2 regions of the Romboutsia hominis genome follow, and region 2 is predicted to be linked to the other one. Evidence: a T-box and tRNA genes for the amino acid it is inferred to sense, from the RefSeq annotation. Region 2 holds a T-box; the other holds one or more tRNA genes.
The links. A T-box is a leader RNA that pairs with one kind of tRNA and senses whether it is charged. The one in region 2 lies ahead of FRIFI_RS00755 (valine--tRNA ligase), so its partner is inferred to be a tRNA-Val.

Region 1 (11,622 bases), 260 kb from region 2:
TGTAGTAGGTCCCAAGGGTTGGGCTGTTCGCCCATTAAAGTGGTACGCGAGCTGGGTTCAGAACGTCGTGAGACAGTTCGGTCCCTATCCGTCGCAGGCGTAGGAAATTTGAGGAGACCTGTCCTTAGTACGAGAGGACCGGGATGGACGTACCTCTGGTGTACCAGTTGTTCTGCCAAGGGCATGGCTGGGTAGCTATGTACGGAATGGATAAGCGCTGAAAGCATCTAAGCGCGAAGCCAACTTCAAGATAAGATTTCCCACCGTAAGGGTAAGACCCCAGGAAGACTACCTGGTTGATAGGTCGAAGGTGTAAGTGCAGTAATGTATTTAGCTTATCGATACTAATAGGTCGAGGACTTGACCAAAATCATTAACTAAATGATATACAGTTTTCAGAGTATTAATTAAAAAACTTTGAAAAAAATGTTGACAAAATATCATAAAAATGATATTATAATACTTGTCCTAGAGAGGACAACAACATATTATGTGGTTATTATAGCAAAGAGGATACACCTGTTCCCATACCGAACACAGAAGTTAAGCTCTTTAGCGCTGATGGTACTTGGAGGGCGACCTCCTGGGAGAGTAAGACGTAGCCACGTGGTATGCCGAAGTGGCGGAACTGGCAGACGCACAGGACTTAAAATCCTGCGGGACTTACCTCTCGTACCGGTTCGATTCCGGTCTTCGGCACCAAAATATTGTGGGCCATTAGCTCAGTTGGTTAGAGCGCCCGGCTCATAACCGGTAGGTCTGGGGTTCGAGTCCCTGATGGCCCACCACAATATTTAAATAAGAACTTTGAAAATTAAACAGTAGGTTAATTTATATAACTGATTCTTAAAAGAATCGAAAACAAACCAAGCCAGATATTCAGATAATGATAGTCTGAGCAGGTAACAACTTTTATTTGAGAGTTTGATCCTGGCTCAGGATGAACGCTGGCGGCGTGCCTAACACATGCAAGTCGAGCGATTTACTTCGGTAAAGAGCGGCGGACGGGTGAGTAACGCGTGGGTAACCTGCCCTGTACACACGGATAACATACCGAAAGGTATGCTAATACGAGATAATATGAGAAAGTCGCATGGCTTTCTTATCAAAGCTCTGGCGGTACAGGATGGACCCGCGTCTGATTAGCTAGTTGGTAAGGTAACGGCTTACCAAGGCGACGATCAGTAGCCGACCTGAGAGGGTGATCGGCCACATTGGAACTGAGACACGGTCCAAACTCCTACGGGAGGCAGCAGTGGGGAATATTGCACAATGGGCGAAAGCCTGATGCAGCAACGCCGCGTGAGCGATGAAGGCCTTCGGGTCGTAAAGCTCTGTCCTCAAGGAAGATAATGACGGTACTTGAGGAGGAAGCCCCGGCTAACTACGTGCCAGCAGCCGCGGTAATACGTAGGGGGCTAGCGTTATCCGGAATTACTGGGCGTAAAGGGTGCGTAGGCGGTCTTTCAAGTCAGGAGTGAAAGGCTACGGCTCAACCGTAGTAAGCTCTTGAAACTGTAAGACTTGAGTGCAGGAGAGGAGAGTAGAATTCCTAGTGTAGCGGTGAAATGCGTAGATATTAGGAGGAATACCAGTTGCGAAGGCGGCTCTCTGGACTGTAACTGACGCTGAGGCACGAAAGCGTGGGGAGCAAACAGGATTAGATACCCTGGTAGTCCACGCCGTAAACGATGAGTACTAGCTGTCGGAGGTTACCCCCTTCGGTGGCGCAGCTAACGCATTAAGTACTCCGCCTGGGAAGTACGCTCGCAAGAGTGAAACTCAAAGGAATTGACGGGGACCCGCACAAGTAGCGGAGCATGTGGTTTAATTCGAAGCAACGCGAAGAACCTTACCTAAGCTTGACATCCTTTTGACCGATGCCTAATCGCATCTTTCCTTTCGGGGACAGAAGTGACAGGTGGTGCATGGTTGTCGTCAGCTCGTGTCGTGAGATGTTGGGTTAAGTCCCGCAACGAGCGCAACCCTTGCCTTTAGTTGCCAGCATTAAGTTGGGCACTCTAGAGGGACTGCCAGGGATAACCTGGAGGAAGGTGGGGATGACGTCAAATCATCATGCCCCTTATGCTTAGGGCTACACACGTGCTACAATGGGTGGTACAGAGGGCAGCCAAACCGTGAGGTGGAGCTAATCCCTTAAAGCCATTCTCAGTTCGGATTGTAGGCTGAAACTCGCCTACATGAAGCTGGAGTTACTAGTAATCGCAGATCAGAATGCTGCGGTGAATGCGTTCCCGGGTCTTGTACACACCGCCCGTCACACCACGGAAGTTGGGGGCGCCCGAAGCCGGATAGCTAACCTTTTGGAAGCGTCCGTCGAAGGTGAAATCAATAACTGGGGTGAAGTCGTAACAAGGTAGCCGTATCGGAAGGTGCGGCTGGATCACCTCCTTTCTAAGGAGAATTACCTACTGTTTAATTTTGAGAGTTTTTATAAAAAATCTCTTGACAAAATTCGACAAATATAATAAAATAATTCATGTTGAAAAAATAATATGGGGGTGTAGCTCAGCTGGGAGAGCACTTGCCTTGCACGCAAGGGGTCAGGAGTTCGATCCTCCTCATCTCCACCATTAGTACTTTGAAAACTGTATAACATTTAGTGATATGACATCATTTTTTATAAATAGACAAGAAAAGTCTTTAAAATAACTTTAATAACTGGTCAAGTTATTAAGGGTGCAGGGCGGATGCCTTGGCACTAGGAGCCGATGAAGGACGTGATAAGCTGCGATAAGCTTCGGGGAGTTGCACGTAAACTTTGATCCGAAGATTTCCGAATGAGGAAACTCACTTAGAGTAATGTCTAAGTATCGTTAAGTGAATACATAGCTTAGCGAGGGGAACCCGGGGAACTGAAACATCTAAGTACCTGGAGGAAGAGAAAGAAAAATCGATTCCGTAAGTAGCGGCGAGCGAACGCGGAACAGGCCAAACCAACAAAGTTTTCTTTGTTGGGGTTGCGGACATATCATCAACGAAGAGGCTATTGTAGACGAAGAGAGTTGGAAAGCTCCGCTATAAAGTGTAACAGCCACGTAGTCAAAACGAGAAGACTTCAGATATGATCCAGAGTACCACGGGACACGTGAAACCCTGTGGGAAGCAGGAGGGACCATCCTCCAAGCCTAAATACTACCTAGTGACCGATAGCGCATAGTACCGTGAGGGAAAGGTGAAAAGAACCCCGGGAGGGGAGTGAAATAGAACCTGAAACCCTGTACTTACAAGCTGTGGGAGCACATTTCTTGTGTGACCGCGTACTTTTTGTAGAACGGGCCAACGAGTTACGTTAAGTAGCAAGGTTAAGCACTTAAGGTGTGGAGCCGTAGCGAAAGCGAGTCTTAAATGGGCGATTTAAGTTACTTGACGTAGACCCGAAACCGGGCGACCTATCCATGAGCAGGTTGAAGCGAAAGTAAAATTTCGTGGAGGACCGAACCCACGAGCGTTGAAAAGCTCGGGGATGACTTGTGGATAGCGGTGAAATTCCAATCGAGCCCGGAGATAGCTGGTTCTCCCCGAAATAGCTTTAGGGCTAGCCTTGAGCTTAGAGAAACGGAGGTAGAGCACTGAATGTCCTAGGGGGTATTGCACTTACCGAAGACTATCAAACTCCGAATGCCGTCTTCTTTTGCTCAGGAGTCAGACTGTGGGTGATAAGATTCATAGTCAAGAGGGCAACAGCCCAGATCGTCAGCTAAGGTCCCTAAATGTACGTTAAGTGGTAAAGGATGTGGGATTGCACAGACAACCAGGATGTTGGCTTAGAAGCAGCCACTCATTTAAAGAGTGCGTAATAGCTCACTGGTCGAGTGATCCTGCGCCGAAAATTTCCGGGGCTAAAACGTACTACCGAAGCTACGGCATCATTTATGATGGGTAGGGGAGCTTCGTATGCAGGCTGAAGCATGACCGTAAGGACATGTGGACAGTATACGAGTGAGAATGTTGGCATGAGTAGCGAGACGTGGGTGAGAATCCCACGGGCCGTAAACCCAAGGTTTCCAGGGGAAGGTTCGTCCGCCCTGGGTTAGTCGGGACCTAAGCCGAGGCCGAAAGGCGTAGGTGATGGACAACAGGTTGATATTCCTGTACCACCAATAACCGTTTGAGGAATGGGATGACACAGTAGGATAAGCTAACCACACTGTTGGTTATGTGTGGCTAAGTACTGAGGCAGTCAAGATAGGCAAATCCGTCTTGATAATGCTAGGGTACGATGGGGAGCCCTTTTGGGCGAAGTAGCTGATTTCACACTGTCGAGAAAAGTCTCTACCGAGGTTAAAGGTGCCCGTACCGTAAACCGACACAGGTGGGTGAGGAGAGTATCCTAAGGCCAGCGAGAGAACTATTGTTAAGGAACTCGGCAAAATGACCCCGTAACTTAGGGATAAGGGGTGCCATCCATTGGATGGCCGCAGAGAATAGGCCCAAGCGACTGTTTACCAAAAACACAGGTTTCTGCTAAGTCGCAAGACGATGTATAGGAGCTGACGCCTGCCCGGTGCTGGAAGGTTAAGGGGATCTGTTAGGAGCAATCCGAAGCAGTGAACTTAAGCCCCAGTAAACGGCGGCCGTAACTATAACGGTCCTAAGGTAGCGAAATTCCTTGTCGGGTAAGTTCCGACCCGCACGAAAGGCGTAACGATTTGGGCACTGTCTCAACAATAGACTCGGTGAAATTGTAATCCCGGTGAAGATGCCGGGTACCTGCGACAGGACGGAAAGACCCCATGGAGCTTTACTGTAGCTTGACGTTGGGTCTTGGTACTACATGTACAGGATAGGTGGGAGACTATGAAGCATGGACGCCAGTCTGTGTGGAGTCATCCTTGGGATACCACCCTTGTAGTACTGGGATCCTAACCAGAGGCCTTGAATCAGGTCTTGGGACACCGTCAGGTGGGCAGTTTGACTGGGGCGGTCGCCTCCCAAAAAGTAACGGAGGCGCTCAAAGGTTTCCTCAGCACGGTCGGAAATCGTGCGAAGAGTGTAAAGGCAAAAGGAAGCTTGATTGCAAGACATACAGGTCGAGCAAGGACGAAAGTCGGACTTAGTGATCCGGTGGTTCCGCATGGAAGGGCCATCGCTCAACGGATAAAAGCTACCCTGGGGATAACAGGCTTATCTCCCCCAAGAGTCCACATCGACGGGGAGGTTTGGCACCTCGATGTCGGCTCATCACATCCTGGGGCTGTAGTAGGTCCCAAGGGTTGGGCTGTTCGCCCATTAAAGTGGTACGCGAGCTGGGTTCAGAACGTCGTGAGACAGTTCGGTCCCTATCCGTCGCAGGCGTAGGAAATTTGAGGAGACCTGTCCTTAGTACGAGAGGACCGGGATGGACGTACCTCTGGTGTACCAGTTGTTCTGCCAAGGGCATGGCTGGGTAGCTATGTACGGAATGGATAAGCGCTGAAAGCATCTAAGCGCGAAGCCAACTTCAAGATAAGATTTCCCACCGTAAGGGTAAGACCCCAGGAAGACTACCTGGTTGATAGGTCGAAGGTGTAAGTGCAGTAATGTATTTAGCTTATCGATACTAATAGGTCGAGGACTTGACCAAAATCATTAACTAAATGATATACAGTTTTCAGAGTATTAATTAAAAAACTTTGAAAAAAATGTTGACAAAATATCATAAAAATGATATTATAATACTTGTCCTAGAGAGGACAACAACATATTATGTGGTTATTATAGCAAAGAGGATACACCTGTTCCCATACCGAACACAGAAGTTAAGCTCTTTAGCGCTGATGGTACTTGGAGGGCGACCTCCTGGGAGAGTAAGACGTAGCCACGTGGTATGCCGAAGTGGCGGAACTGGCAGACGCACAGGACTTAAAATCCTGCGGGACTTACCTCTCGTACCGGTTCGATTCCGGTCTTCGGCACCAACTTTAATATCGCGGGGTGGAGCAGTTGGCAGCTCGTCGGGCTCATAACCCGAAGGTCGCAGGTTCGAGTCCTGCCTCCGCAACCAAATAAATATGGCCCATTGGTCAAGCGGTCAAGACACCGCCCTTTCACGGCGGTAACAGGGGTTCGATTCCCCTATGGGTCACCAACTTAATATGCGGGTGTAGCTCAATGGTAGAGTTCCGGCCTTCCAAGCCGGCTGTGAGGGTTCGATCCCCTTCACCCGCTCCAAAAACTTATGGGACTATAGCTCAGCTGGGAGAGCACCTGCCTTACAAGCAGGGGGTCACAGGTTCGAGCCCTGTTAGTCCCACCATTCGCGGCCTGGTAGTTCAGCTGGTTAGAATGCCAGCCTGTCACGCTGGAGGTCGAGGGTTCGAGTCCCTTCCAGGTCGCCAAGTTAAATTTAATAAATACTTTTTATGTGGGAATATGGCTCAGTTGGTAGAGCAAATGACTGTTAATCATTGGGTCACAGGTTCGAGTCCTGTTATTCCCGCCAATACGCTGGTGTGGCTCAACGGTAGAGCAGCTGACTTGTAATCAGCAGGTTGTAGGTTCGATTCCTATCACCAGCTCCATAAATACGGAGGATTTCCCGAGCGGCCAAAGGGGGCAGACTGTAAATCTGTTAGCATTGCTTTCGGTGGTTCGAATCCACCATCCTCCACCATAAAAAGTATGCGGATGTGGCGGAATTGGCAGACGCACCAGACTTAGGATCTGGCGCCTACGGCGTGGGGGTTCGACTCCCTTCATCCGCACCACTTTTAATAAACTATAATGTGGGTGCATAGCTCAGCTGGATAGAGCAACGCCCTTCTAAGGCGTGTGTCCGGGGTTCGAATCCCTGTGCGCTCACCACATTCATAGGGGATTCGCCAAGTCGGTAAGGCATAGCACTTTGACTGCTACATGCGTAGGTTCGAGTCCTGCATCCCCTGCCAAATTAAATATGACCCATTAGCTCAGTCGGTAGAGCACCTGACTTTTAATCAGGGTGTCCCGCGTTCGAGTCGCGGATGGGTCACCAATACGGAGAGGTGTCCGAGTGGTTTAAGGAGCTGGTCTTGAAAACCAGTGATGCTTAACGGCACCGTGGGTTCGAATCCCACCCTCTCCGCCAAATGCCCAGATAGCTCAGTCGGTAGAGCAGGGGACTGAAAATCCCCGTGTCGGTGGTTCGATTCCGCCTCTGGGCACCATTAATTCGTGGCGGTATAGCTTAGTTGGCTAGAGCGTTCGGTTCATACCCGAAAGGTCACAGGTTCGACTCCTGTTACCGCTACCACTTAATTAATGTGGGCCATTAGCTCAGTTGGTTAGAGCGCCCGGCTCATAACCGGTAGGTCTGGGGTTCGAGTCCCTGATGGCCCACCACATTAATTACTCAGTAATACCGAGGTGTAGCGCAGTTTGGTAGCGCACATGGTTTGGGACCATGGGGCCGGGGGTTCGAGTCCCTTCACCTCGACCAATATAGATATGGTGGGTATAGCTCAGCTGGTTAGAGCGCCAGATTGTGGCTCTGGAGGCCGTGAGTTCGAATCTCATTATCCACCCCATTTAATAAGGCGACATAGCCAAGTGGTAAGGCAGTGGACTGCAACTCCTTGATCCCCAGTTCGAATCTGGGTGTCGCCTCCACTCAAAAAAATTGAATGCCGAAGTGGCGGAACTGGCAGACGCACAGGACTTAAAATCCTGCGGGACTTACCTCTCGTACCGGTTCGATTCCGGTCTTCGGCACCAACTTTAATATCGCGGGGTGGAGCAGTTGGCAGCTCGTCGGGCTCATAACCCGAAGGTCGCAGGTTCGAGTCCTGCCTCCGCAACCAAATAAATATGGCCCATTGGTCAAGCGGTCAAGACACCGCCCTTTCACGGCGGTAACAGGGGTTCGATTCCCCTATGGGTCACCAACTTAATATGCGGGTGTAGCTCAATGGTAGAGTTCCGGCCTTCCAAGCCGGCTGTGAGGGTTCGATCCCCTTCACCCGCTCCAAAAACTTATGGGACTATAGCTCAGCTGGGAGAGCACCTGCCTTACAAGCAGGGGGTCACAGGTTCGAGCCCTGTTAGTCCCACCATTCGCGGCCTGGTAGTTCAGCTGGTTAGAATGCCAGCCTGTCACGCTGGAGGTCGAGGGTTCGAGTCCCTTCCAGGTCGCCAAGTTAAATTTAATAAATACTTTTTATGTGGGAATATGGCTCAGTTGGTAGAGCAAATGACTGTTAATCATTGGGTCACAGGTTCGAGTCCTGTTATTCCCGCCAATACGCTGGTGTGGCTCAACGGTAGAGCAGCTGACTTGTAATCAGCAGGTTGTAGGTTCGATTCCTATCACCAGCTCCATAAATACGGAGGATTTCCCGAGCGGCCAAAGGGGGCAGACTGTAAATCTGTTAGCATTGCTTTCGGTGGTTCGAATCCACCATCCTCCACCATAAAAAGTATGCGGATGTGGCGGAATTGGCAGACGCACCAGACTTAGGATCTGGCGCCTACGGCGTGGGGGTTCGACTCCCTTCATCCGCACCACTTTTAATAAACTAAACTATGCGGGAATAGTTCAGTGGTAGAGCGCAACCTTGCCAAGGTTGAAGTCGCGAGTTCGAATCTCGTTTCCCGCTCCAAATAAATAATGTGGGTGCATAGCTCAGCTGGATAGAGCAACGCCCTTCTAAGGCGTGTGTCCGGGGTTCGAATCCCTGTGCGCTCACCACATTCATAGGGGATTCGCCAAGTCGGTAAGGCATAGCACTTTGACTGCTACATGCGTAGGTTCGAGTCCTGCATCCCCTGCCAAATTAAATATGACCCATTAGCTCAGTCGGTAGAGCACCTGACTTTTAATCAGGGTGTCCCGCGTTCGAGTCGCGGATGGGTCACCAATACGGAGAGGTGTCCGAGTGGTTTAAGGAGCTGGTCTTGAAAACCAGTGATGCTTAACGGCACCGTGGGTTCGAATCCCACCCTCTCCGCCAAATGCCCAGATAGCTCAGTCGGTAGAGCAGGGGACTGAAAATCCCCGTGTCGGTGGTTCGATTCCGCCTCTGGGCACCATTAATTCGTGGCGGTATAGCTTAGTTGGCTAGAGCGTTCGGTTCATACCCGAAAGGTCACAGGTTCGACTCCTGTTACCGCTACCACTTAATTAATGTGGGCCATTAGCTCAGTTGGTTAGAGCGCCCGGCTCATAACCGGTAGGTCTGGGGTTCGAGTCCCTGATGGCCCACCACATTAATTACTCAGTAATACCGAGGTGTAGCGCAGTTTGGTAGCGCACATGGTTTGGGACCATGGGGCCGGGGGTTCGAGTCCCTTCACCTCGACCAATATAGATATGGTGGGTATAGCTCAGTTGGTTAGAGCGCCAGATTGTGGCTCTGGAGGCCGTGAGTTCGAATCTCATTATCCACCCCATTTAAAATGACCCATTAGCTCAGTCGGTAGAGCACCTGACTTTTAATCAGGGTGTCCCGCGTTCGAGTCGCGGATGGGTCACCATTTATATTACGGCGACATAGCCAAGTGGTAAGGCAGTGGACTGCAACTCCTTGATCCCCAGTTCGAATCTGGGTGTCGCCTCCAAAATTGCGCCTATAGCTCAACTGGATAGAGTGTCTGACTACGAATCAGAAGGTTAGGGGTTCGAGTCCCTTTGGGCGCACCATATCCGGGATTATAGCTCAGCTGGGAGAGCACCTGCCTTACAAGCAGGGGGTCACAGGTTCGAGCCCTGTTAATCCCACCAGTGTAACCTCTAGTGAAAATCACTAGAGGTTTTTATATGCAAAAAATAAAACTAAGAATATATATTATCTTGATAAAGGAATTAAATTTACATATAATGGTATATAGATTTTAGAATATGTCAAAATTCTTAATAAAATATAATTTAGGGAGGATGACTATGTCTAAAATAAAAAACATTAATAAAAATAAAGAAAAGCAAAAACTAATAAAGGAGATAAAAAGAGCTCAGTTGGATGTTGAAACAGCAGAACATTTTTTTCAACTAGTTACGGATCCAGAGTTAGTGGATGTTGCTATATATGAATTAGAGGCAAAAAAATCAAGATATAGATATTTAATAAAGATTGCTAAGGAAAGAGGAATAAAGAAGACATTACAAGAGTCTTTAGTAGAATCAATAGCAAAATAATTCTAAGGAGATGATTAAATCATGTACGTAGTTTTTGGGGATGAAATAGTAGATAGCGAAGAATTAAAAGAGACTATACAAGAAAATAGTGACTTTATAGTAGAAAAAGATTTAACTAAAGGAACAAAAAGAGAAGATACATTAGCTTACCAAATAAGTATAGATATAGACAATTTAAATGAAATAATAAAAGAAGACTATGATTTAGAAGAAATAGATAGTGAAGATTTATTTGATGAATATATAACATTAGCAGATGAATTAGCTATGGAACTAGAAGAAATAATGCCAGAAGATGCTGTTATGAATGCTAGGGCTTATAAATGGGATAATACAGATGATGCCATAAAAGTAGTTATAGCGATAGGACATGCAGAACTAGGTGAATTAAAAGTATCTGATGTTGCGAGAAGATTATTATCACAAGTTGATTAATAAAAGAGGAAGGGTATTAATATTACTTAATATCCTTTCTTTTTTATAATAAGTAATTTAATTATACTTAATAAACTTATATTAAGTATAATATAGAAGATAAAAGATTTTTGTGAATAGGTTAATTATAAGCAGATGATTATATGCCTTTGGATATAATTTTCATTCATCTTAATAATAATATTTAAATATATATAGTTTATCAAATTTATAAGCATATAGTTGTATTAATTTAAATAAAATTGCATAGCTAATTTTTTTTAAGTTAATAATAAAATAATGAATAAATATACTCTATCTTACACATAATATAATTGTTGAAAAGCACATTATAAATAAAAAATAATTTTTTTTAAAAAAGTATTGACGATTTAAAAATAAGATGATATAGTATTACTTGTCCTTAAGAAAAGGGCAAAATGAAAATGAACTTTGAAAATTAAACAGTAGGTTAATTTATATAACTGATTCTTAAAAGAATCGAAAACAAACCAAGCCAGATATTCAGATAATGATAGTCTGAGCAGGTAACAACTTTTATTTGAGAGTTTGATCCTGGCTCAGGATGAACGCTGGCGGCGTGCCTAACACATGCAAGTCGAGCGATTTACTTCGGTAAAGAGCGGCGGACGGGTGAGTAACGCGTGGGTAACCTGCCCTGTACACACGGATAACATACCGAAAGGTATGCTAATACGAGATAATATGAGAAAGTCGCATGGCTTTCTTATCAAAGCTCTGGCGGTACAGGATGGACCCGCGTCTGATTAGCTAGTTGGTAAGGTAACGGCTTACCAAGGCGACGATCAGTAGCCGACCTGAGAGGGTGATCGGCCACATTGGAACTGAGACACGGTCCAAACTCCTACGGGAGGCAGCAGTGGGGAATATTGCACAATGGGCGAAAGCCTGATGCAGCAACGCCGCGTGAGCGATGAAGGCCTTCGGGTCGTAAAGCTCTGTCCTCAAGGAAGATAATGACGGTACTTGAGGAGGAAGCCCCGGCTAACTACGTGCCAGCAGCCGCGGTAATACGTAGGGGGCTAGCGTTATCCGGAATTACTGGGCGTAAAGGG
Region 2 (11,622 bases):
TAGTTCATTTAAATAATATATTGATAAACTATTTTATAATTGTTTTTAAATTTAAAAAGTGCCTTAAAATAGCCATTGTTACTATTTTAAAGCACTTTGTTTTATACTACTCTGCTAACTCTAATGTATTATTTACTATTGTTCTAACTGCTCCTATCATATATAAAGATCCTGCACTTATTATTATATCTTCTTTTTTAGAGTTTCTTAGTGTATAATTGACAGCTTCTTCTATGTTTTCTATTGAAATTACATCGTCCACATATTTAGATATTTTTTCTTTTAAAGCTTCACAGCTTATAGCTCTTGGATTATCTGGAGTTGTTGTTATTACCTTATCAAAATAAGGCATAATTATTTTTAACACACTATCTATATCTTTATCCTCTAACATTCCTATTAAAAGAGTTCCTTTTTTGTCTCCAAAATTTTCACTTATAGATTTAGCCAAAGAACTTGCTCCATCTTCATTGTGTGCTCCATCAATTATAAATATAGGATCTTCCATTAACTTTTCTATTCTACCTGGCCACTTTGTATTTAATAGACCTATTCTAATATCTTCTTCATTTATATCTAAATTTTTAGCTTCTTTTAAGTACTCTACCACACTTAAAGCTAACATGGAATTATTAACTTGATGTTCTCCTATTAACTTTATTTCTAAGTCTTCATATGTTTTATTCATAACCTTACAGCTATATACTTGAGAATTTATATCTGATTTTTTAATTTTCATACTATCAAATGTAACTTCTATATATTTAGCATTTTTCTCTTTACATATATTTTTTATAACATCTTTTGCTTCATCACTTTGATCGTATACTATAGCTACTCCATTTTCTTTTATTATTCCACCTTTTTCATAGGCTATTTTAGCAACTGTATCTCCTAATATACCTACATGATCTAAGCTTATAGATGTTATTACACTTACTTCTGATTTGCTTATAACATTAGTAGCATCATATCTTCCACCCAATCCAACTTCTAGCGCTACAAAATCTACATTTTGTTCACAATAATAATAAAATGCCATGGCAGTTACTATTTCAAATTCTGTAGGATATGAATATCCATTTGCCACCATATATTCTATTTTTTCTTTTATTAAGGTAACTATTCTAGCTACATCATCTTCTGGTATATTTTCTCCATTTACTCTTATTCTCTCTGTGAAAGTCTCTAAAAATGGTGATGTATATAATCCAACTTTGTATCCAGCTTCCTTTAATATACTTGTTATAAAAGAACAAGTTGAACCCTTTCCATTAGTTCCTGCCACATGTATTATATTTATCTTATCTTGTGGATTTCCTAATAGTTCTAATAGTTTAGATATATTATCTAGTCCTAACCTTACACCAAACTTGTGAGTTTCTTCTATGTAATGTAATGATTCTTGGTAGTTCATTTATTATCCCCCTTAGTCATTTCTCTTTTGTTATTATTTATCTACTTTTTATTATAGTATATTTTTTACTAATTTAGTTTATAATATGATATTTAATTACATCATAATAATAAATTATTTTTCTACTAACATAGTCCATATTCCAATCTCTTTAAATCCTATCCTACGATATACTCTTCCCGCTTTTGGATTATCATAAAATAGACATAATGTCTTATTGCGTTTAAGTAAATCACTACATAGTTTAGATAAACATTTACCCATATATCCTTGTTCTCTATATTCTTTTTTAGTTGCTACCCCTACAACCATAGCAGATTTACTATTCTCTGCCGTTATTTGTGATATAGTTATTATTTCTTTGTTGTCATTTTCTATATAATAAGATACTGTGCTATTATCTTTTATTCTACTTCTTATTGTATCAACACTATATTCTACAGAAAATTCCTCTATTGTACTTAATAAATCATATATCCTTTGTGCATCCTCTTCGATGCCTAGTTTTATAGTATCATCCCATTTTAAAAGTTTTTTATCATCTTTTAATTCACAAAAATATGTAATTTTTTCTTCGTAATCTTCCAATACATCTTTAAATTTTTCTATTATAGTATCTTTTCCTGATATTATTTTTTTGCCTTTATATTTTCTTATAATATCCTTAAATTCATATACATCTTCATCTAGTTTTTCAATATATGGTATAAAATTATTTGTGTATCTTAATAAAATACCTCTTAAATTGTTATCTTCATCAAACTTTCCCCATACTTCTTGGAAATCTTTATTAAACCCATGCTGTTCAATATCTCCTATTATAAATAAATTTTTACTAGGCTCCTTTACTACATAATCTAAGACTATATTTCTATGTTTATCTTCTAGTTTCAATATCATAGCATTCTCTCCAATCTTAAATATATAGATTATATATATTCCTTTTTTCGGAAATAATATCCTTTAAAATATTTTACATTGTACTTTATCTAATAAATATAAAAGCATAGGTAGTATACCTATGCTCTATAAATCATCAATAACTTTTATAAAATTCTATGAGTTATTAGTTATTTATATATTTTTCAAATACTTCTCCAAAATCTTTATTGTTATATGTATTTCTTAAGTTTTCCATCCAGTTGAAGTTAAACTTAGCTAAGTCTTCTACTATATTTACCGGATTTCCTTCTAGATGATTTCTTGATATTGCATCATTAGCCATCTTAAGTCCATTTATACCATCTTCTACAGATGTATAATTTCTGCCTTGTATCATACTTATTTCAACTAGAGCTTTATATAAATCTTTTAACTGTTCTAGTTGTTTTTTATCTACATCTATGCTAAACCTTTCATTACCGAAATTAAACTTTATTTCTATATCTAAATCTACTGTACCTGCAGTTTCTAATGTAACTTCATCTACTCTTTCATAGTAAAATTCATGTCTTTTTACAACCCTTTTCCTACTAACTGCATTTGCTCCATCTACATGTAAAAGGCCTCTATTAGTAAATACGTATTCATCTGATTTTGACTTTATAACAAAGTATATTTTTTCTCCATCTTCATGCATTATGTAGTCGTCTCCATCAACTTTATCAAAATCTTGAGGAGATATAATCTTTCCTATATCTGATAGTCCTAATGTATCGGCTGCCATTCTTCCTAATATATTTTTTGCCATTTTTCTACCTCCTAATATAAATAAGTATTTCAATTCTCTTACTTATATTATAAACTATAATTATCCACTTATCTCAAAGATTTTTCATAACATAATAAAAGAGCTATCTCTATTTAGAGGTAGCTCTTTTTATATAAACTATTTTATTTTAGCTTCTATATTTTCTATTCTTTCAAGAACTGATTTCATCATTTCTTCGAATTTTTCTTTTTTAGCCTTTTCTTCATTAACTAAGCTTTCTGGAGCTTTAGCTAAGAATCCTTGGTTAGAAAGCTTTCCGTTAACTCTCTTTATTTCGCCTTCTAATTTAGCTTTTTCTTTATTTAATCTATCTAATTCTTTAGTGAAGTCTACTAATTCATCAAGTGGTATAAATATTTTAACTCCATCTATAACAACACTTACTGCATCTTCTGGTATACCAGCTTCATTGTCTACTATTTCAACAACTGATGCAGATGCTAATGTTACAAAGTAATCTCTACCAGCTTCCATAGCTTCTTTCTTTTCAGCTGTTGGAACTATTATAACTTTAGCTTTCTTTGATGGTGGAACATTCATTTCAGCTCTTACATTTCTTATGTTTCTTATTCCATCCATTGTTAAGTTCATCATTTCTTCTTCTTTAGCCATGTTGTCTTCTTCAGTGTAATGAGGCCACTGAGCCACTACTATACTTCCTTCTACTGTTGGAAGATGAGTGTATATTTCTTCTGTTATAAATGGCATATATGGATGAAGAAGTTTTAATATCTTCTCTAATACATATGTTAATGTATATAATGCTGTTTGTTTAGCAGCTTTATCGTCAGAGTATAATCTTGGCTTAACTATTTCTATATACCAGTCACAGTACTCAGACCACGCAAAGTCGTATATTTTTTGAGCAGCTATACCAAGGTCAAACTTGTCCATGTTGTCGTTAACTTCTTTAACCACATTGTTAGCTCTTGATATTATCCACTTATCAGCTAAAGTCATAGAGCTTTCAACTGATTCTCTAGTTACACCATTCATTATCTCTTCATCTATGTTCATGAATACAAATCTTGATGCATTCCATAATTTATTTGCGAAATTTCTAGATGCTTCTACTCTTTCCATATAGAATCTCATATCATTTCCTGGAGAGTTTCCAGTAGCTAACATGAATCTTAAAGCATCAGCTCCGTATTGGTCTATTACTTCTAATGGGTCTATTCCGTTTCCTAAAGACTTACTCATCTTTCTACCTTCAGAGTCTCTAACAAGTCCGTGGATTAATACATGTTCAAATGGAGTTTCTCCCATACAGAACATTCCTGCAAATGCCATTCTTACAACCCAGAAGAATATTATATCGTATCCAGTTACAAGTACACTTGTTGGATAGTAGTAGTTTAATTCTTCTGTATTGTGTGGCCAACCTAATGTTGAGAAAGGCCAAAGTGCTGAAGAGAACCATGTATCTAATACGTCTTCATCTTGCTTAAATTCATGATGTCCACACTTAGGACAAGTAGTAGGCATTTCTTTAGCAACAACTACTTCTCCACACTCTTGACAGTAGTAAGCTGGGATTTGGTGACCCCACCATAATTGTCTTGATATACACCAATCTCTTATATTTTCTAACCATTGTAAGTAAGTTTTGTCAAACTTATCTGGTACAAACTTTAATTCTTGTTTCTTTAATATATCTATAGCAGGTTTTGCTAATTCATCCATCTTAACAAACCATTGGTCTGATAATCTTGGCTCAACTACTGTATGACATCTATAGCAAGAACCTACATTGTGGTTATGATCTTTTATAGCTATTAAGTATCCAGCTTCATCTAAGTCAGCTATAAGTTGCTTTCTACACTCATATCTGTCCATGCCTTCATACTTACCAGCTAATTTATTCATTGTTCCATCTTCGTTCATTACATTTATCTTTTCAAGGTTGTGTCTTTGACCAACTTCAAAATCATTAGGGTCATGAGCTGGAGTCATCTTAACTGCACCAGTACCGAACTCTAAATCAACATAATCATCAGCAACTATTATTATTTCTCTGTTTACTAGTGGAAGTATTGCTTTCTTTCCAACTAAGTGAGTGTATCTCTCATCTTCTGGATTTACAGCTATACCACTATCTCCAAGCATTGTTTCTGGTCTAGTAGTAGCTATTTCTAAGAATTCGTCACTACCAACTATTGGGTATTTTATATGATAGAACTTTCCATCATGTTCTTCATGTTCAACTTCTGCATCTGATAAAGTTGTTTTACAATCTGGACACCAGTTTATTATTCTGTTTCCTCTGTATATTTGACCTTTTTCATATAACTTAATGAAGAACTCAATAACAGCTTCGTTACATCCTTCATCCATTGTGAATCTTTCTCTATCCCAATCACAAGAGTCTCCTAATTGTTTCATTTGGTCTACTATTTTTCTACCAAATTCATTTCTCCAATCCATAGCTCTCTTTAAGAATTCTTCTCTTCCTAAATCGTACTTAGACTTTCCTTCTTGTTCTCTTATTCTTTCAACAACTTTAACTTCAGTTGCTATAGAAGCATGGTCAGTTCCTGGTTGCCATAAAGCTTCATAACCGTCCATTCTCTTCCATCTTATAAGTATATCTTGTAAAGTATGGTCAAGAGCATGCCCCATGTGTAATTGTCCTGTTATATTTGGTGGTGGAAGCATTATAGTGAAAGGCTTCTTGTTTGGATTTGGCTTAGATTTAAATAATCCATCTTCAATCCACTTTGAATATAATCTTGATTCAAAATCTTTTGGATTATACGTTTTTGGTAAATTAGTGTTTTCCAATTTCATTTCCTCCTCATTTTATTTAAAATTTTATTTTTATTAAAAATTTGTCTTACTAAAATTATTAATAATACAAGTAACTTAATAACTTTATTTTGATTAAAAGTCTTAAACTTATATATTTTATAGTATAAATTAAAAAAGAGCCATTCATCCTTATAAGGACGAAAAGCTCGCGTTACCACCTTAATTCCCAAATTGAACTCATTCATCTCTCAAGAGTTATATTCCGTATTTACTTAGCTACATCTCTTAATCATAACTTCACTAATCTATAATACAGATACTTAATAATTTGGGCTCTTTATGGATTTTAACGATTCCCACCGTCTAAACCTACTGCTAGTTCAGCCTAGAAACTCCAAAGCTACCTTCTGCAAACCTATACTAAGAAGACCTTTCAGCCTATGAGTCTTCATCTCTTTTAGTAGTATTTACATACTCCTCTTTATCATAGTTTTTATCTTATTATTTATTCTTTAATTATATCCAATTAATATTATTATTGTCAATTATTTATAATAATATATGTACTACTTTGATTTTTTAATTAGCTTTGAACATTTCCTTTCCAATAGTTTCGATCTTGTGTATCTTCACTTATTGGTTCTATCTTATAACCTCTTTCTTTTAATACTCTTATAATGTTATCTAAAGCTTCTACAGTTTGTTCTTTTTCATGCATTAGTACTATTAAATTAGATTTATCTCTACCATAATATAATAAACTACTTAAAATATTGTCTGTTGTGGATTTCCAGTCTAGTGTGTCTAGATTCCAATCCCATATTTTATAATTATTTTCTACTAATATATCATAAGATTCTTTAGGCATATAAGGCTTGCTTCCATAAGGCAGCCTTATTAATTTTGATACATCTCCTGTTATATTATAAAGAGTTTCTTGGCAGGTTTTAAATTCATTTAGTGTTGCTTGTGGTGTTTCATAGAGCTTATGTATATCATGAGTTACACTATGAAATCCCATACCATGCCCCTCTTTTTGCATTCTATTTAATTCATCTGGGTGTTTCTTCATATTATCATTTATCATAAAAAAAGTTGCTTTAACTTGATTTTTTTCTAATATGTCTAATATCGAGTTAGTGTATTTAGATGGACCATCATCTATAGTTATATATGCTATCTTCTGTGGTAATAAAACAGGACCTTTTTCTTTTTGTGTTGTAGCTTCGTTTATAGTTTGAGTTAAAGTACTCGTTACTATATAATTTTCTAATAAAGTATATTTTCTATCCTCATCTTCCTTTGGTATATTAAAAATAACTATGCTTAATACAATAAATGCTACTAAAATTATAGCTAAAATTTTGTAATTTTTTTTTATATTCATCCCCCTAATCCCCTTTGTTTATTACTTTATAATCTTATATCTCTGTTAAATAATCCTAACAATTTCTCCCTGTCTTCACTTCTTAGTGTTTCTATTTTTTTCATATCCATTTTTGCTAAAAATTGAATTACATTTATATTTTCAAATGGAGTTTTTATATTTGTTTCTTTAGAATATTCTTGTACAAATGATTTACCTTTTTCTGTTTCTAAAATACGCTTTGGCCCTCCTACACATCCACCTATACATCCCATACCTTCAACAAAAGTTACATCGATGTCTTTATTTATAACTTTTTCAAGCCCTGCTTTGCAGTCTTTAGCTCCCTGAAAAGTAATAGCTTTAAAATTAGCTTTCGGATTTATTTTTTTTACACACTCTTCAATAGATTTACTTACCCCTCCTGCATGAGCATATATTCTTCCAAGAGCTGATGATTCTATTCTATTTTCTTCTACTTCTTTATCCGCTTCTATATCCAAAGCCTTAAATATCTCCTCTAATTCTTTAAATGTTAATACAAAATCTACTGCTCCTTTTATATCTTCTGCTATAGCTTCTTTCTTTTTGGCTACGCAAGGTCCAATAAAAACTACTTTAGCATCTTCGTTTAAAACCTTTATAATCCTTGCACAGGCAATCATAGGAGATACTGACTTAGATATGTTGTCTACAATTTCAGGGTAACTTGACTTTATTAAACTAATCCAAATCGGGCAACAGCAACTAGTTATAAAACATTCTTCTTTATTTTCTTTAATATGATTACAATAATCATAACTTTCTTTGACAGTAAGTATATCTGCTGCTAAAGCTACTTCTATCATGTCTTTGAAACCTACTTTTTTAAGAGCACTTCTTAGCTTACCAGGAGTTACATCATTTCCAAGTTGTCCTACAAATGATGGAGCTACAGTTGCGTACACAGGATGTTTTTTATCTTTTAGTAACTTTAAAATAGGTATGAATTGAATCTTATCAGATATTGCCCCTAAGCTACATTCTCTTATACATCCTCCACATGAATTACATGTATTGTCCTTATTACAATTAATATGCTTCTCTTTTACTAAACATTCCTTTCCATCTTCTTTGTTAACACAATGATTGCACACTTGAGAGATTACTGATATTATTGGTGTGCTTATTTCCTTTGTGCACATAGCTTTATTTAGCATTTCTTTTATTGTTTCATCTATTTTATCTATTGGATCTAGCCCCATAACTATTCTCATTAAATTTAATATGACCTCTTCCCCAAATTCATTATATACGCTTTTATCTAGCACTTTTTTAGGTATATTATCTATATCATCAAATTCCTCACTCCAAATAGCTTTTATAAGCTCATTAAAAAGCTTCATTTTATAAGTATCTAATATTTTCGTATTTAAATTAATTGATTCCATGAAAAATGCCTCCTTAAATACTATATAGGTAATATTTACGAAGGCACTAAATTTTATTTATTAAATTTGTAATTTGAATATATTAAATTAATCTCTAGATTCACTAGATCGTTTTAATATAATTTATATTGATTGTTACTATTAATAGTATGAAGTATTTCTGCTTCTTCTATTATCTTCCTTAGATGATAATTGAATACAGGACTTTTGCTTTCATCTAAATCCCATTCTATTTCTTCTATTTTATAGATATCTCTTAGAATTGCATAATTTTCTTTGCTTAAGTATAGTTTTTTATCTAATAATTCTATTGACTGTACATGGAAATATATCTCTCTACATATAATTATTGTTTCTTCTATTTTTTCTATATCTATATTATCTCTGCTATAATCTAGCTCATCTATCAACTTAGAATAAGAGCCTTCTACTTTCTTTATCTCTTTTTCTAGTTCTTTTATATTAAAACTTCCTTTTTTTAATATCTTAAGTTCTAGAAATTCTTTTGTTAATTTTTCTATAGATTGAAAATCATTTTTTGTAGTATCTAAATAGTCTGGTCTTGCTAATATATAATTAATAAATACCCCTACAACTACTCCTATTGAAGTATCTAACACTCTAAAGAATGAATACTCTGCGGGGCTAGAATTTATAACTCCAAGATGTATAGATAAAAAAGTTACACATGCAACAACTACTGCTTTATTGAGTTTAAACATATTGCATAGATATATTGTAATAATTACTCCAAGACCACAAAGTAATGCATCTCCTGGCTTAATTAGCACAATTAGAAAGCCTATTATACCTCCAAGTATCGTACCTTTTACTCTGTTAAATCCAGCTTTTAGCGAACCTTTAACTGTATCTTGCACTGATACTACACATGCTATGGTTGAGTAAAATGGATTTTGGACAATCATTGAACCTAATACAACACAAACAGCTACACTTAATCCTGTTTTAAAGGTCCTCATGCCGACTTTTTCTAATTTCAAAATTTTCCCTCCAATTTGTTATTTATTTATATTTAATAATTCTATTATTTCATTTTTTATATCATTTGGTAAGTCCTGCTCTAAATTTCTTTTTAATAATTCTTCATGTTTTATACCATTTTTAACTAAGTATTTTTTTATAATAGGTACTCTTCCTTTAGGATCTCCCATAACTAAATATGCTACAAACCAATCTTCTAGAGTGGTTATAGGTATAACTACTTTATCTAAATTTGTTAAATACTTTATAGACTTTTCATCTAGTATAAACTCGTATATAGATTTATTTTCTAACTCTATACTAAAGTCACCCATAAATTCTACTTCTACTCCATCTATATTATACCCAAAAAACTCTTTAGTTCTAAATGGATCTTTAGATGGCAAATCTAGCCTTTGACCTATATTATCCATAGCCTTTTTTATTTTTTGTGAATCTTTTGCCTCTATTAATATATCTATATCCCTTGGATTTTTTACTAATCCATTAAATTTTAGCATCATAGAACTACCTATAGCCCAAGTACAATCTAATTTATTTAATATCTCTGCAATTTTCTTTAAAATGTCCATATTTTTTAAACTCCTATCTTTATAATATATTTCTTATTAATCATGTTTATAATTAATCCTTATTATTTGTTTATTTTTTAGATTTATATTATAACATGAGAAATATTGATTTATTTTTATTACAAATAAAAAAGAGATATCCAAAAGGATACCTCTCTTTTTTATTCAATGAATTTGAAAAATCTATATTATTTATAACGATATAAGTTTAACTTATATTACACCTTGACTCATCATAGCATCTGCAACTTTTAAGAATCCAGCTATGTTAGCACCTACAACATAGTTTCCAGCATGCCCATATTGTTCAGCAGCATTTTTAGATGCTTCAAATATGTTCTTCATTATTACTTGTAATTTTTCTTCAACTTCTTCAAATGTCCAAGATAATCTCATACTATTTTGAGACATTTCTAAAGCAGAAGTAGCAACTCCACCAGCATTTGCAGCTTTAGCAGGAGCAACTAATAATCCTTTTTCTAAGAAATAGTTAACAGCTTCATTTGTACAAGGCATGTTAGCTCCTTCTCCAATTACTTTAGTTCCATTTTCAACTAATATCTTAGCTGATTCTAAGTTTATATCATTTTGAGTAGCACAAGGCATAGCTATATCACACTTAACAGTCCATATTCCTTTTTGACCTTCAACGTATGTAGCACCTTCTTTTCTAGCTACATATTCTTTTATTCTCTTTCTTTCTACTTCTTTTATTTGCTTAACTATACTTAAATCTATACCATTTTCATCTACTATATATCCAGAAGAGTCACACATAGCTATTACTTTAGCTCCATGTTCCATAGCCTTTTGAGCTGCATATATTGCAACATTTCCTGAACCTGATATAACAACTCTCTTGCCTTCAAATGTATCTTTGTGATAGTTTAACATTTCGTTTACAAAGTATACAACTCCAAATCCAGTAGCTTCTTTTCTAGCTAAAGAACCTCCATAAGTTAATCCTTTACCAGTTAATACTCCAGCATCATAAGCATTTCTTATTCTCTTATATTGTCCAAATAGGAATCCTATTTCTCTAGCTCCAACTCCTATATCTCCAGCTGGTACGTCTATATCTTTACCTATGTGTCTATATAATTCAGTCATAAAACTTTGACAGAATCTCATTATCTCATTATCAGATTTTCCTTTAGGGTTGAAGTCAGATCCACCTTTTCCTCCTCCTATTGGTAATCCAGTTAAAGAATTTTTGAATATTTGTTCAAATCCTAAGAATTTTATTATACTTAAGTTAACAGATGGATGGAATCTAAGTCCTCCTTTGTATGGTCCTATTGCACTGTTAAATTGTACTCTAAATCCTCTATTTACATGTACTTTTCCATTGTCATCAACCCAAGGCACTCTAA

Region 1: it has a tRNA-Val gene. The T-box ahead of FRIFI_RS00755 (valine--tRNA ligase) is inferred to sense a tRNA for this amino acid. The anticodon was not compared.

Annotation. Positions count from the first base shown of each region.
Region 1 covers NZ_LN650648.1:2,941,654-2,953,275, forward strand. Annotated here, with positions in the region: rRNA gene FRIFI_RS14300 (23S ribosomal RNA) at 1-368, shown strand, start outside; rRNA gene rrf (5S ribosomal RNA) at 492-608, shown strand; tRNA gene FRIFI_RS14310 (tRNA-Leu) at 614-702, shown strand; tRNA gene FRIFI_RS14315 (tRNA-Ile) at 712-788, shown strand; rRNA gene FRIFI_RS14320 (16S ribosomal RNA) at 913-2,415, shown strand; tRNA gene FRIFI_RS14325 (tRNA-Ala) at 2,519-2,594, shown strand; rRNA gene FRIFI_RS14330 (23S ribosomal RNA) at 2,685-5,587, shown strand; rRNA gene rrf (5S ribosomal RNA) at 5,711-5,827, shown strand; tRNA gene FRIFI_RS14340 (tRNA-Leu) at 5,833-5,921, shown strand; tRNA gene FRIFI_RS14345 (tRNA-Met) at 5,932-6,007, shown strand; tRNA gene FRIFI_RS14350 (tRNA-Glu) at 6,017-6,091, shown strand; tRNA gene FRIFI_RS14355 (tRNA-Gly) at 6,101-6,174, shown strand; tRNA gene FRIFI_RS14360 (tRNA-Val) at 6,184-6,259, shown strand; tRNA gene FRIFI_RS14365 (tRNA-Asp) at 6,265-6,341, shown strand; tRNA gene FRIFI_RS14370 (tRNA-Asn) at 6,370-6,445, shown strand; tRNA gene FRIFI_RS14375 (tRNA-Thr) at 6,450-6,524, shown strand; tRNA gene FRIFI_RS14380 (tRNA-Tyr) at 6,532-6,616, shown strand; tRNA gene FRIFI_RS14385 (tRNA-Leu) at 6,627-6,710, shown strand; tRNA gene FRIFI_RS14390 (tRNA-Arg) at 6,731-6,807, shown strand; tRNA gene FRIFI_RS14395 (tRNA-Gln) at 6,815-6,890, shown strand; tRNA gene FRIFI_RS14400 (tRNA-Lys) at 6,901-6,976, shown strand; tRNA gene FRIFI_RS14405 (tRNA-Ser) at 6,981-7,069, shown strand; tRNA gene FRIFI_RS14410 (tRNA-Phe) at 7,073-7,148, shown strand; tRNA gene FRIFI_RS14415 (tRNA-Met) at 7,158-7,234, shown strand; tRNA gene FRIFI_RS14420 (tRNA-Ile) at 7,247-7,323, shown strand; tRNA gene FRIFI_RS14425 (tRNA-Pro) at 7,344-7,420, shown strand; tRNA gene FRIFI_RS14430 (tRNA-His) at 7,432-7,508, shown strand; tRNA gene FRIFI_RS14435 (tRNA-Cys) at 7,517-7,590, shown strand; tRNA gene FRIFI_RS14440 (tRNA-Leu) at 7,607-7,695, shown strand; tRNA gene FRIFI_RS14445 (tRNA-Met) at 7,706-7,781, shown strand; tRNA gene FRIFI_RS14450 (tRNA-Glu) at 7,791-7,865, shown strand; tRNA gene FRIFI_RS14455 (tRNA-Gly) at 7,875-7,948, shown strand; tRNA gene FRIFI_RS14460 (tRNA-Val) at 7,958-8,033, shown strand; tRNA gene FRIFI_RS14465 (tRNA-Asp) at 8,039-8,115, shown strand; tRNA gene FRIFI_RS14470 (tRNA-Asn) at 8,144-8,219, shown strand; tRNA gene FRIFI_RS14475 (tRNA-Thr) at 8,224-8,298, shown strand; tRNA gene FRIFI_RS14480 (tRNA-Tyr) at 8,306-8,390, shown strand; tRNA gene FRIFI_RS14485 (tRNA-Leu) at 8,401-8,484, shown strand; tRNA gene FRIFI_RS14490 (tRNA-Gly) at 8,505-8,579, shown strand; tRNA gene FRIFI_RS14495 (tRNA-Arg) at 8,592-8,668, shown strand; tRNA gene FRIFI_RS14500 (tRNA-Gln) at 8,676-8,751, shown strand; tRNA gene FRIFI_RS14505 (tRNA-Lys) at 8,762-8,837, shown strand; tRNA gene FRIFI_RS14510 (tRNA-Ser) at 8,842-8,930, shown strand; tRNA gene FRIFI_RS14515 (tRNA-Phe) at 8,934-9,009, shown strand; tRNA gene FRIFI_RS14520 (tRNA-Met) at 9,019-9,095, shown strand; tRNA gene FRIFI_RS14525 (tRNA-Ile) at 9,108-9,184, shown strand; tRNA gene FRIFI_RS14530 (tRNA-Pro) at 9,205-9,281, shown strand; tRNA gene FRIFI_RS14535 (tRNA-His) at 9,293-9,369, shown strand; tRNA gene FRIFI_RS14540 (tRNA-Lys) at 9,378-9,453, shown strand; tRNA gene FRIFI_RS14545 (tRNA-Cys) at 9,464-9,537, shown strand; tRNA gene FRIFI_RS14550 (tRNA-Arg) at 9,543-9,619, shown strand; tRNA gene FRIFI_RS14555 (tRNA-Val) at 9,625-9,700, shown strand; gene FRIFI_RS14560 (DUF2508 family protein) at 9,860-10,111, shown strand; gene FRIFI_RS14565 (hypothetical protein) at 10,133-10,546, shown strand; rRNA gene FRIFI_RS14570 (16S ribosomal RNA) at 11,084-11,622, shown strand, end outside.
Region 2 covers NZ_LN650648.1:165,863-177,484, reverse strand. Annotated here, with positions in the region: gene FRIFI_RS00770 (bifunctional folylpolyglutamate synthase/dihydrofolate synthase) at 107-1,417, opposite strand; gene FRIFI_RS00765 (GNAT family N-acetyltransferase) at 1,532-2,317, opposite strand; gene FRIFI_RS00760 (PH domain-containing protein) at 2,484-3,107, opposite strand; gene FRIFI_RS00755 (valine--tRNA ligase) at 3,246-5,918, opposite strand; T-box leader at 6,070-6,376, opposite strand; gene FRIFI_RS00750 (polysaccharide deacetylase family protein) at 6,463-7,266, opposite strand; gene FRIFI_RS00745 ([Fe-Fe] hydrogenase large subunit C-terminal domain-containing protein) at 7,293-8,675, opposite strand; gene FRIFI_RS00740 (FUSC family protein) at 8,789-9,676, opposite strand; gene FRIFI_RS00735 (nucleotidyltransferase domain-containing protein) at 9,695-10,249, opposite strand; gene gdhA (NADP-specific glutamate dehydrogenase) at 10,463-11,622, opposite strand, start outside.